3 regions of the Aestuariirhabdus litorea genome follow, and region 3 is predicted to be linked to each of the others. Evidence: predicted binding sites of a transcription regulator. Region 3 holds the regulator's gene; each other region holds the start of a gene.
The links. The regulator FNR, encoded in region 3, switches genes on or off when oxygen is low (the NO sensors DNR and NnrR bind a similar motif). The targets are predictions, from matches to a motif close to TTGATNTANATCAA.

Region 1 (3,906 bases), on a different contig from region 3:
TGGCTGGTGCGCCGCTCCATTGTGCAGCCGATTCACCGTGTGACCGAGGCGATGGAGGCGGTTTCCCGAGGGGATATGAGCCAGAAGGTGCCGGTGTTGGGCAAAGATGAACTGGGCTCCATGGCGAAAAGCTTCAACCGCATGTCCAGCGAGTTGCAGTCCACCTACCTGGGTTTACACCATGAGCAGAACAAGCTCACCACCATCATTCTCAGCGCCCAGGAGGGGATCGTGGTCACCAACGCCCTCGGCGAGGTGGTATTGGTGAACCCGGCTGCGGAATACCTGTTGCAGAAAAGCCATGCCCAGATTGTGGAGGAGGGCTTTATGCAGGTGTTCGACAACGAGGCGCTGATGGCCTCCTGGCTGAAACTGTCGGAGCAGACCCTGGAGCCGATCATTTATGAGTACAAGGGAAGACTGCTCAGCACCTCCATCGCGACCATTCGTAATCCAGAGGGGCAGGTGGTCGGCTCCTCCGCCATGCTGCGGGATATCACCAACCAGAAAAAGTTGGAGGAGGAGTTGCGGGCCCTGTCGAACACCGACGGTTTGACCAAGCTGTTCAACCGCCGCTTCCTCGATGAGACCCTCAAGGCGGAGCTGGAGCGCTCCTACCGCTATGGAACCGAACTCGGCATCCTTATGTTTGACGTTGACCACTTCAAGAAATTCAACGATGAACATGGCCATGACCAGGGTGACCGTGTACTGCAGGTGATTGCGAGGGAGATGCGCCGGGTCAGTCGCAGCCTCGACTTCCCCTGCCGCTATGGCGGTGAGGAGTTCCTCATTATTCTGCCCAATACCTCAATGGAGGGGGCGATGGTCCTGGCCGAACGCCTGCGCGCGGATATTGCGGCGACGGTGGTGGACGGGTTGCAGGTCACCATCAGTATTGGCGTCTCCAGTGCACGCGACCACAAGCCGGTCGATGCCGCCGCCTTTATTGCCCTGGCCGATGGAGCGCTCTACGAGGCCAAGCGTGAAGGGCGCAATTGCGTACGCAGCGCCACCGCCCAGGCGGCCCACTAGGGACTCAGTGTCCGCCCCTGCAGGATGGCTGGGGGCGGGTGCTGGACTCTAGCCGAAAAAACGGTGCAGTGAGCGGGAAAGCCATCCCTGGTGCTCATGGCGCATGCGGCGCTCGTAGTCCTGCACCGCGTCGACGTAATCGCCGTCTTCGTTCTTGATGTGATTGAGGAGCCACTTTTGCAGGGTGGTGAGCAGCTCTTCGGCGACATCCTCGCCCGCTTCGTAGCGTTTGCAGAAACGATCTACACGGCTGATAAAGAGCTCGTGAACCTTTTTGTGGGGGGCGCAGAAGGAGTAATTCGCCTGCTCCATAAGCGCCTCTTCAAAGGCAAAATGGGAGATGGTGTAGTCAACGACCTCGTTGAGGACGTCTCCCACCGCCTCCCGGTTTCCATTTTCATGCGCGTCCTGTAACTGGTTGATGTAACCGACGATTCGCTTGTGCTGCTCGTCGATGATATCGATGCCTGTCTCCAGTTCGCTGCTCCAAGCCAGCTTCTCCATAGATCACATCCTCCTGTGTGAATTGTTGGCCTGTCTCCCGCAGGCTCTGCCCTGACCGCCACTACCAAGCATTGCTCACACTATAGGGCCGCTGAGGGCAAGCATGCTTTGATATATGTTAACGTTTTGGTGCGCACCGCCGCCGCTTGGGGGTGGGTGTGTGAAACTGTGCACCATCACCGGTCTGGCACTTGAAGGCGTGACAGGGGCACTCACCCGCTGCTACAGTGAATCGGTCCCCGCCGGAGTATTAATAGCCCTATGAGCGAACAGAGTCCTCCCGAATTTCCCGCCGACCTCAGTCGGGTTATGACGCCGCTCAGCGCGGATGAGAGTCGTCGATTGACCATTATCTACGCGCTCTATGCGGCCTCTTTCTTTGTGGGTATCACCTTTTTTGCCGGCCTGCTCTTCAATGTGTTGTGGAAGGCTGAATTCCACAGCGATCTCGCCCGCATCCACGCCCGCTGGCAGTTGCGTAGCGCACTGTTCGCTCTGCTCTGGTTTATTATCGGCGGCATGGCGATACTGCTGGTGGTCGGTTGGATATTGATGGGGATAGTGGGCATCTGGTTTATCTACCGCCTGGTGCGGGGGTGGCTCGCGCTGTCGGATCAGCAGCCTCCCAAACCGGGGTTTGGGTTATCTTGAGCAATTCTAGGAGTCGCTATGTCATTATCACAAACGCTGTTTGAAGAGATTCGGGTACTGATGCAGTTCAGCCCGGACAGTCTCCAGGAGGGGATCAAGGTGCACCACGACGCCGCCCCGGAGCTGGTGCAAGCCGCCCAGAGCCTGTACGACAAGGGTTTGATTGACCGCCACGACGGCGGCTACCTGACCGACCGAGGGCTGGAAGCCCTGCAGCACGCGCGGGCTCTGACCGGCTTGCTCTCCTCGGCGGATTAGGCGCTACAGACACCTCCCATCGCGTCGCCCGAAGGGGTTGGTCGCAAGCGCGCTGTAGTTTGGGTGTGTGAATGAAAAATGCCCCACAGGTTGAGTCCCGTGGGGCATTTTTTTGACCCTGTTATTTTTTCACGCGGTGTAAGCCTGGGTTAGGCATCTATCTGAAACAAACCGTCAGAGCTGTCCGATAGTTGCTTTAGCCTCTGCCGCAGCAGCTGGGTGAACTCTTTACCCAATTGAGACTGGGAGCGAGTCACTGGGTAGAGAATGTTGTAGTTAAATGTGATGGCGGGTTCAAAAGGCTTAACGATTAGCCCCAGCTTGGCATAGTGGATTGCCGTTGCCGGATCAACCAGGGAGACGCCACCTCCAGCCAAAACATAGGCGCATGCTACGTGGGATACCTGGGTATCAAACAACAACTTGCGTTGAACACCCGCCTTATCAAACACTTCGTCAACCTTGTAGCGCACACTCTGCTCGGTACCGAGGGAGACAAACTGCTCGCCCTCCAGGTCCTCCGGCAAGATCAGTGCTTTATCAGCGAGTCGATGAGCCGGAGGTAGAACACACAGCAGTGAGCTGCTGGCCAGGCTACGTACTTCAATGGCGGGGTCGGAAACCTTTATAGCCGAAATCCCAATATCGAAGTGCTGGTTGGCGATCCAGTCGGCCACCTGCTGGGAGCTGCGGACCTGTAGCGTGATCGCGACCCCTTCATGGTCAGCCATAAACTCGCTCACTACGCCGGGTAGAAAGTCTTGAGCCAGCGCCGGCATGCAGACAATCCGCAAGGTACCCCGGTGAAAAACTTTCAGCTCTTCAGCGGTACGCGCCAGTTTTTCCATGCCTACGAAAGACTTTTCCACCTCTTCGAACAGAATGGTCGCTTCCGGGGTGGGGATCAGGCGCTTCTTTTGCCGCTCAAACAGTTGAACGCCGACGCTCTCTTCAAAATCGCTCAGCAAACGACTCACCGCAGGCTGGGATATATAGAGAATCTCAGCGGCTCCGGTGGTGGTGCCGGCAATCATCACGGCTCGAAAGGCCTCCACCTGTCTGAAACTGATCCGTGCCATGTGCTGACCTTTCGTTAGAAACAAGCTGCCCAACGGCAGAAAGTTTATAGCATGATGTTATTAACTACAGAAAACAAACGATTTGATGTTATTTGATCCGGGATCCAAACTAATTCCCTATCAAACGAAGGCTTTCTCTGCGTAGATGGCCTCTAAAGACTCCGTTAAAAGAGATAAGAACATGGAGAAACTTTTTCGCTATACGCTAGCGGCGTTGATCAGCACTGTAGCGGGCTTTCAGTTCCTACAGGTGATCACTCGCTATGTCTTTGAAACACCGATTATGGGGTTAGAGGAGGTGGCGATGATTCCTACTCTCTGGCTCTATATCCTGGGCGCAGTCAACGCGTCGCGTGAAGATACCCAGATCCGAGCTAAC
Region 2 (3,906 bases), on a different contig from region 3:
AGAAATCCTGTACTTTTTGCCGAGGCCAGAAGTAGAGAATGGATCCGATCGATAGTTGCATAGTCATCACTCTCGAGATTAAGGGTTACTGCCAGGGGCGCGAATAGGCGCCCAGGGTGGTCTGGGAGCCTTCCGACACATTCGCCAGCACGCTCATCCACTCCGCCCGGGGCTGGAAGCCGGCGGGGTTGGCGGCGTAAGCGTCGAGGGCCTGACGCCAGACACTCACCACCTGTTCCACATAGGCGGGGCTCCGCTGCCGTCCCTCAATCTTGACCGCCTTCACCTGGTTCGCCACCAACTGGGGGATCAGCTCGATGGTGTTGAGGCTGGTGGGCTCCTCCAGTGCGTTATAGGTGTTCTGCTCCACCTCGAAGCGCCCCTTGCAGAGGGTGGGATAACCGGCGTTTTCCCCCTTGCTATAACGGTCGATCAATACCCCGTTGAGACGCGACTCCAGCACCTCACCCTTTTGCTCCCAGCGCACCGCCTTGGCCGGTGAGCAGGCGCCACAGGTGTTGGGCGACTCGTCGGTGATGTAGGAGGAGAGGTGGCACCGCCCTTCCGCCATAATGCAAAGGCTGCCGAAGGCAAACACCTCCAGCTCAACAGGGCTGTGCTCGGCCACGTGCCTGACCTGGGCCATCGACAGCACCCGCGGCAGAACCGCGCGGCGGATATTGAACTGGCGCTGGTAAAAGCGCAGTGCCTCATAGTTGGTGGCCGACCCCTGCACCGACAGGTGCAGGGGCAGCTCCGGGTGCTTCTCGGTGGCGTACCCCAGAACCCCCATGTCGGCGGCGATCACCGCATCGGCCTTGAGGTCGGCAGCGATGTCGACCGCCCGCTGCCAACGCTCCCAGCCCTCGGGCTGGGGGTAGGTATTGATGGCGACAAACAGCTTTACATTGCGCTCACGGGCGTAGTCGAGGGCCCGCAACGCCTTCTTGTCATTGAAATTGAGGCCGGCAAAATGGCGTGCATTGGTATCATCCTTGAACCCGATGTATACCGCATCGGCGCCGTTATCCACGGCGGCTTTCAGAGCGGGGAAACTGCCCGCAGGACATACTAACTCCATCCTCTACTCCCGTTGTTTGTGTCAGGCCGCGCCTTGGGCCCGGCATATCGAGGCATAGTGCAGGCGATCATGGATCGCATTCAGCACAGCCCATTTTTGGCTACACCAGAGGGGCGCCAGCAGAAGATCCTTCGATGCGGTGCCCGTCAGGCGGTGATAGATGATCCCGGCCGGCGTCTGTTGCACCATCGCCACGGCCGTATCCACATAGTCGTCGAATGCCAGCGGCTGGTACTCCCCCTGCCGCCACTGCCGGGCCAGCTGCGTCCCCTTCACCACATGCAGCGGATGCAGCTTGAGGCCGTCGGTGCCCACCTCCAGCACCCGCGCCAGCGATTGCAAACTGTCCCTCCGACGCTCTCCCGGCATCCCCACGATCAGGTGGGTACAGAGGTTAAGGCCGCGCTGGCGGGCGCGGCGGGCGCTGTCAGCGTATTCAGCCCAGCCGTGGCCACGGTTAACCTGCGCCAGGGTATGGTCGTTGGCCGACTGCAGTCCCAGCTCCAGCCACACCTCCAGCCCCCGGTCACGGTATTCACAGAGCAGGTCCAGCACCGGATCGGGGACGCAATCGGGACGGGTCCCCACCGACAGTCCGACCACGTCGGGGTGCTCCAGGGCCTGGTCGTAAAGTGCCCGCAACTGCTCAATCGCCGCATAGGTGTTGGTATACGCCTGGAAGTAGGCCAGGTAGTGGCGTGCACCGGTGCGCTTGAGGATCACCCTCTTGCCCGCCTCCAGCTGCTCGATCACGCTTGGGGGACGCCGGCCATTGGGGTTAAAGGTGGCGTTGTTGCAGAAGCTACAGCCCCCCAGCCCTTTGCTTCCATCGCGGTTTGGGCAGGTGAAGTCGGCATTGATGGTCAGTTTATGGACCTTATGCCCATACTTGCGCTGCATGGCCGCACCAAAGGTGTTGACGTAATTGGGCAACTGCATGCGAAACAGACCTGATCTTCCGAGGGTTTCTACCGAGCACCACAGGGTAACAAAGAGAAGCTGGAGGCTAATTGATTTGCATCAAGGCGCCACCAAGGCTATGGCCTACAATTCACCGTTTACCCTAACACCCACTGTTTCTCAGGAGTCCCGCATGATCCTTGCCCAGCTTGGCCGCCTGCCCCGCCCTCCCGCGCCCGCTGCCGTGGTACGCAAACTGCCGGTACTGGCCGCCCGCGGCGCCTCCCTGGTTCCTTTTCGCCTGCAAAAAGCGGTCATTGCCCGGGTATTACAGCAGGTGTTTCGCGAATCCCTGGAAGATGGGGACTTCGAGTTCCTCGAGGGGCACTGCGTGCGGGTCAGCATCACCGATGCCCAGCTGAGCTGGTACCTCACCTTTGAGGAGGGGCAGCTGCGCCTGTTGCCGATGGCCGATGCCGATGCCAGCATCAGCGGCAACCTGTGTGAGTTCCTGCTGTTGGCCAGCCGCAAGGAGGACCCGGACACCCTCTTCTTCCAGCGCCGCCTGCTGATCGAAGGGGACACCGAAATCGGGCTTGAGATGAAGAACGTGATGGACAACATCGATCTCGACTCCCTGCCCCGCTACCTGCGCAGCGCCCTCGACCACGCCACCGACCTGGTGTGCCGCCTGCAGGCCGAATCAGCGGCCTGACCCACTCTCCAGACGGGCAAAGGGTCCAAAAAACAGCACACCAGGGCTAGTGACGCCCGGCAGAGGGGGCTACACTGTAGGAAGGCCCGTCAAAAGAGAAGGATTCTCTATGGACTATCGATCCGGCGAAGGTGAACGCACCTGGTTTCGCAGTGAACGCTTCCTGTGCATGAACGGTGAGTGGTATTTCATTACCCGTGAGGGCTCCCAGGAGGGACCCTACCGCTCCCAGGCAGAGGCGGAGCGGGATCTCTGCATCTACATCCGCCACCAGAACGACCAGATGCTGCAGGCCAGCATCAAACCGACCGGTTAGCGGAAGCTTCGACGGCGAGCTAACCGCCAGTCATATTCATAAAGCGAACAATCTCCACTTCCCCCTCGGCGCTGAAGAAGTGGCGCTCGGGTTTAAGCTCCATGGCGCTGTGCAACTCCTCCTTAAGCCGCTCAATATCACCGGGATAGCGCCTCACCACGGCCCGCAGGTCAGTGGAATGCTCATTACCCAGGCAGAGCAGCAGGCGCCCCTCCGAGGTGACCCGCACCCGGTTACAGTCGCCGCAGAAGTTGTGGCTGTGGGGGGAGATAAAGCCCACCCGGGTCGGGTGGTCGGCAAAGTGGTAGTATCGGGAGGGGCCACCGCTATTTTCGGTGCTGGCCACCAACTCGAACTGCTCGCCGATCAGCTCCCGCACCTGCTCACTGGTGCAGAGGGTTTCACCCCGATGGTGCTCGTCGATATGCCCCAGCGGCATCTCCTCGATAAAGCTGATATCGACCCCCTGGTCACGGGCAAAACGCACCAGGGGCACCACCTGGTCGTCATTGCGCCCCTTCATAATCACCGCGTTCAGTTTGATGCGGGGGAAGCCGGCCGCACGGGCGGCCTCAATCCCCTCCAGCACCCGCTCCAGCTTGCCGGTGCGGGTAAGCTGGGTGAACTGCACCGGGTCGAGGGTATCGAGGCTGATATTCACGCTTTTGAGACCGGCTGCCTTCAGTTCCGGAGCCAGCTTAGGCAACTGCGAGCCGTTGGTGGTCATCGCCAGGTTGGTGATGCCGGGCAGGGCACCGAGGTCACGCACCAGGTGCATCACATTGTTGCGAACCAGCGGCTCACCACCGGTCAGGCGAATCTTGTTCACCCCCAGCTCACTGAACGCTCGCCCGATCAGGGCCATCTCCTCCAGTGTGAGCACCTGCTCGCGGG
Region 3 (3,906 bases):
CAGCCGCTGGGCCGCAGCGGTGTAATAACCACACTCGGTCAAAGTGGGTTGAATAATATGCAGGCCGAGCTGCTCGGCATCAATTCCCATCGGTTCACCCCCCAGTGTCCCTATGAAGCCTGCCGTCGATGATTGATTGCCAAAGTTAGCAGGTAAATTTGATTCTAGACACAAAACATCCGCCTAACAGCCTGTTTTTGATTGTTTTTTCTTTTTTTTTGGAATCTTTGGCTATGGGTGTTGCAGGGGCTTAGCTGATTTGACTATTTACAGGCTAAAGGGGGAAAGGGTGCCCCGCTGCAGAGGGGCGCCCTCAGGAATTAGAATGCGCAGAGGGTGTAGGTGGGTATGCCAAGGTCCTGCAGGCGCTGGCTACCGCCGAGATCGGGCAGATCGATAATCGCGGCCGCTTCGTAGATGGTCGCTTGCAGCGCCTTCACCAGGGAGGCGGCGGCGCACAGAGTGCCGCCGGTGGCGATCAGGTCATCCAGCAACAGTACGCTGGCGCCTGCCGGGATGGCGTCCTTATGAACTTCCAGTACCGCCTGTCCATACTCGATATCGTATGCCTGCTGCAGGGTATCGGAGGGGAGTTTGCCCTGTTTGCGAAACAGTACCAGGGGCTTGTTCAACTCGTAGGCCAGCACTGAGCCCAGCAGGAAGCCCCGCGCATCGAGGGCGCCGATGTGGGTGATCTCGGTTTCGACGTAGCGCTGGATCAGGCTATCGGCCACCATACGCTGGGCCTTGGGGGAGAGGTAAACAGGGGTGATGTCGCGAAAGGTGACCCCCGGTTTAGGCCAGTCCTGAATGGGGCGAACCAGGGATTTAATATAGTATTCATCAAAGATCATTGCGGGTCCTTGAGGGCTATCAGTGCGACTGAGCGGTGTCCTTGGGCTTATCGACCAGGCGACCGCCGGCCAGGGCGCACAAGCGCTCCGAGTCGAGGATGTTGATATCCTTGCCGTTGGCTTCGATCAGGCCGCTGCGCTGAAAACGGGTAAAGACGCGGCTAACGGTTTCTACCGCAAGCCCCAGGTAGTTACCCATCTCGTTGCGGGACATCGACAGCCGGAACGCATGGGAGGAGTAACCGCGGCGACGGAAGCGTGCCGACAGGTTGACCAGGAAGGTGGCGATGCGTTCGTCCGCGTTTTTCTTGCTGAGCAGCAGCATCATCTGCTGGTCGTCACGGATGCGACGGCTCATCAGTAGCATCAGTTGCTTCTGCAACTGGGGCAGCTTGTCCGACAGCTCGTCAAGCTTCTCGAACGGGATCTCGCACACCATGGTGGTTTCCATGGCCTGGGAGGAGACAGGGTATGTGTCTCCGTCCATACCGCTCAGGCCCAAAATTTCACTGGGCAACTGGAAACCGGTGATCTGCTCCTCTCCCTCATTGGTTGAGGTATAGGTTTTGAGGGCGCCGGACCGAACGGCGTAGATGGAGGTAAAAGGGTCTCCCTCAAGAAACAGGTGTTCCCCTTTCTTCAGGGGGCGTCCCCGCTTGATGATGTCATCCAACTGGTCGATTTCGTCGATGGCCAGGGCAATGGGCAGGCAGAGCGAGCTCAGGCTGCATTCCTTGCAGGCCACGGAATTTACGTGCTTAACGGTGAGTTTTGAGCTCATGGATGGCAACAAGCCCCTTCATTGTGTCAGGTTGGCAGTCATTGTAGGGGAAATCAGGCATAAAACAAAACCCTACTGCAGAGACAGGCTGCAGAAGAGCGGGAGTGGGCGGGAAGGGGGAGTGTTCGTACCTCCGCCACAGAGGTACGAACATGAAGGGGTTAGATCACCTTGGAGAAGCGCCCCTTATTGCTCTCCTGTCCCAGATAGTGATCGAACTGCATACAGATATTGCGGATCAGAAGGCGGCCGCGGCCGGTCACTTCGATGCCGTTCTGGTCCAGTGCGACCAGCCCATCCTCCGCCATCGGCTGCAACTGCTGAAGCTCCTTGGCAAAGTAGTCGGCAAAGTTGATGTTCCAGCGCGCTTCGATGCTTGAGAAGTCGAGCTCAAAGTGGCAGATCAGCTGTGAGATGACGGCCTGGCGAATAAAATCGTCCTGATTCATCTCTAGGCCACGCTTGATGGCGAACTCACCGTTTTCGATGCGGTTCATGTACATCTTGATGTCGGCGTGGTTCTGGCTGTAGGCGCCATTGACCTGGCTGATAGAGGAAACCCCCATGCCGACGAGGTCGCAATGGGCGTGGGTGGTGTAGCCCTGGAAGTTACGGTGCAGGGTGCCCGACTCCTGGGCAATCGCCAGCTCGTCATCGGGACGGGCGAAATGATCCATGCCGATGTAGACATAGCCCGCCTCGAGCAGCCGCTCGGTGGTGTTTTGCATGATCGCCAGCTTCTCAGCGGACGAGGGCAGGTCTTCGGCATTGATCCGCCGCTGGGGCATAAAGCGCTCGGGAAGGTGGGCATAGTTAAACACCGACAGCCGGTCGGGAGCGATCTCGATGACCCGCTCCAGTGTCTTCATGAAGCTGGCTTCGGTCTGGAAGGGCAGGCCGTAGATGAGGTCGATATTGATCGACTGGAACTGCAGGGTACGGGCTGCGTCGATGATCGCCATGGTGGCCTCTTCGGACTGCTCCCGATTGACTGCTTTCTGCACTTTGCGGTCAAGGTCCTGCACCCCGAGGCTGCAGCGGTTAAAGCCCATCTCGCGCAGGGCATTCATGGTGGACCAGTCAGCCTCACGGGGGTCGATCTCGATGGAGAAATCCCCCTCGCTCTCATCCACCAGGTTGAAGTGCTGGCGGGTTTTGGCCATCAAAGCCTGCATCTGCTCGATGCTGAGGAAGGTGGGGGTGCCGCCGCCCCAATGCAGCTGTTCGACGATCTGCTGGTTGCTGAACAGCTCCGCCTGCATCTCGATTTCGCGGTGCAGCAACTCCAGGTAGGGGATCGCCTTGGTGCGATCCTTGGTGATCACTTTGTTGCAACCGCAGTAGTAGCAAACGTGGGTGCAGAAGGGCAGGTGAAAGTAGAGTGACAGGGGGGTGTTTTTCTCGACACTCTTGGCCGCCGCGGCACGGTATTCGTTAATGCTGAACAGTTCGTGGAACTGGACGGCCGTGGGGTATGAGGTGTAACGGGGACCGGCGCCTTCGTAGCGCTTGATCAGGTCAAGGTCCCAAACCAGCTTGTTGCTCATTGAATATCCACTTTCAGTCGTTAGTGTCACAGGGTCTACGACGAGCCATATCGCCGCTTTGGATCAGACGTAAAGTCTAATCAGGGGTTCCGTCGAATGCGTTGACTCTCATCAAGTGCCGGCGGCCAGAGGCTGAAACAGCTGCATCAACCACTGTTGATGGCCCCCCGGAAGGGTCCATAACCCGAATAGTATCACCAGCATACCAGCCAGTCCCCGCGTTGTCCGGTTCCGCATCACATCGCCGAGGCGCGAGGAGAGGATTCCCGCGCCCAGCATCAGGGGCAGGGTTCCGCTGCCAAAGGCCAGCATCAACTGGGCGGCATCGAGGGCACTGCCCTGGGTCGCGGCCCAGATCAGGGTACTGTAGACCAGGCCGCAGGGTAACCACCCCCACAGCAGGCCGAGCAGCAGGGCGGGCCCTGCGCTCTGCACCGGCAGCAGGCGGCTGGCATAGGGTTGCAGGGGTTTCCACAGCAGGGCTCCTGCGCGCTCAACCATCACCAGTCCCCGCCACCAGTTGGCGAGGTAGAGCCCCATGGCAATCAACATCACCCCGGCCAGGGTACGCATGCCGGTCACCACCAGGCTGCCCTGTTGCTGCAGTGCCCAGCCGAGGCTTCCCATCAGGGCGCCGGCCAGGCTGTAACTGAGGATACGGCCGAGGTTGTAGCTGAGCAGGAGGGGCAGCAGTCGGCCCTTGCCCGGTGCCATTCCCGAGCTG

Region 1: D0544_RS13495 (bacteriohemerythrin) is a predicted target of FNR. The motif match lies at 1,648-1,661, and genes of this name have one in related genera.
Region 2: ubiT (ubiquinone anaerobic biosynthesis accessory factor UbiT) is a predicted target of FNR. The motif match lies at 2,092-2,105, and genes of this name have one in related genera.

What each region holds. Positions count from the first base shown of each region.
Region 1 is NZ_QWEZ01000002.1:740,537-744,442, forward strand. Features, by position in the region: gene D0544_RS13490 (diguanylate cyclase) at 1-1,035, shown strand, start outside; gene D0544_RS13495 (bacteriohemerythrin) at 1,084-1,539, opposite strand; gene D0544_RS13500 (DUF4870 family protein) at 1,801-2,190, shown strand; gene D0544_RS13505 (TIGR02647 family protein) at 2,209-2,448, shown strand; gene D0544_RS13510 (LysR substrate-binding domain-containing protein) at 2,598-3,527, opposite strand; gene D0544_RS13515 (TRAP transporter small permease) at 3,709-3,906, shown strand, end outside.
Region 2 is NZ_QWEZ01000002.1:1,353,727-1,357,632, reverse strand. Features, by position in the region: gene D0544_RS16400 (U32 family peptidase) at 1-61, opposite strand, end outside; gene ubiU (ubiquinone anaerobic biosynthesis protein UbiU) at 86-1,081, opposite strand; gene mnmL (tRNA modification radical SAM protein MnmL/YtqA) at 1,103-2,020, opposite strand; gene ubiT (ubiquinone anaerobic biosynthesis accessory factor UbiT) at 2,175-2,696, shown strand; gene D0544_RS16380 (DUF6316 family protein) at 2,806-3,012, shown strand; gene moaA (GTP 3',8-cyclase MoaA) at 3,032-3,906, opposite strand, start outside.
Region 3 is NZ_QWEZ01000001.1:1,037,672-1,041,577, forward strand. Features, by position in the region: gene D0544_RS04915 (hypothetical protein) at 1-90, opposite strand, end outside; gene D0544_RS04920 (adenine phosphoribosyltransferase) at 321-854, opposite strand; gene fnr (fumarate/nitrate reduction transcriptional regulator Fnr) at 874-1,635, opposite strand; gene hemN (oxygen-independent coproporphyrinogen III oxidase) at 1,797-3,182, opposite strand; gene D0544_RS04935 (sulfite exporter TauE/SafE family protein) at 3,294-3,906, opposite strand, start outside.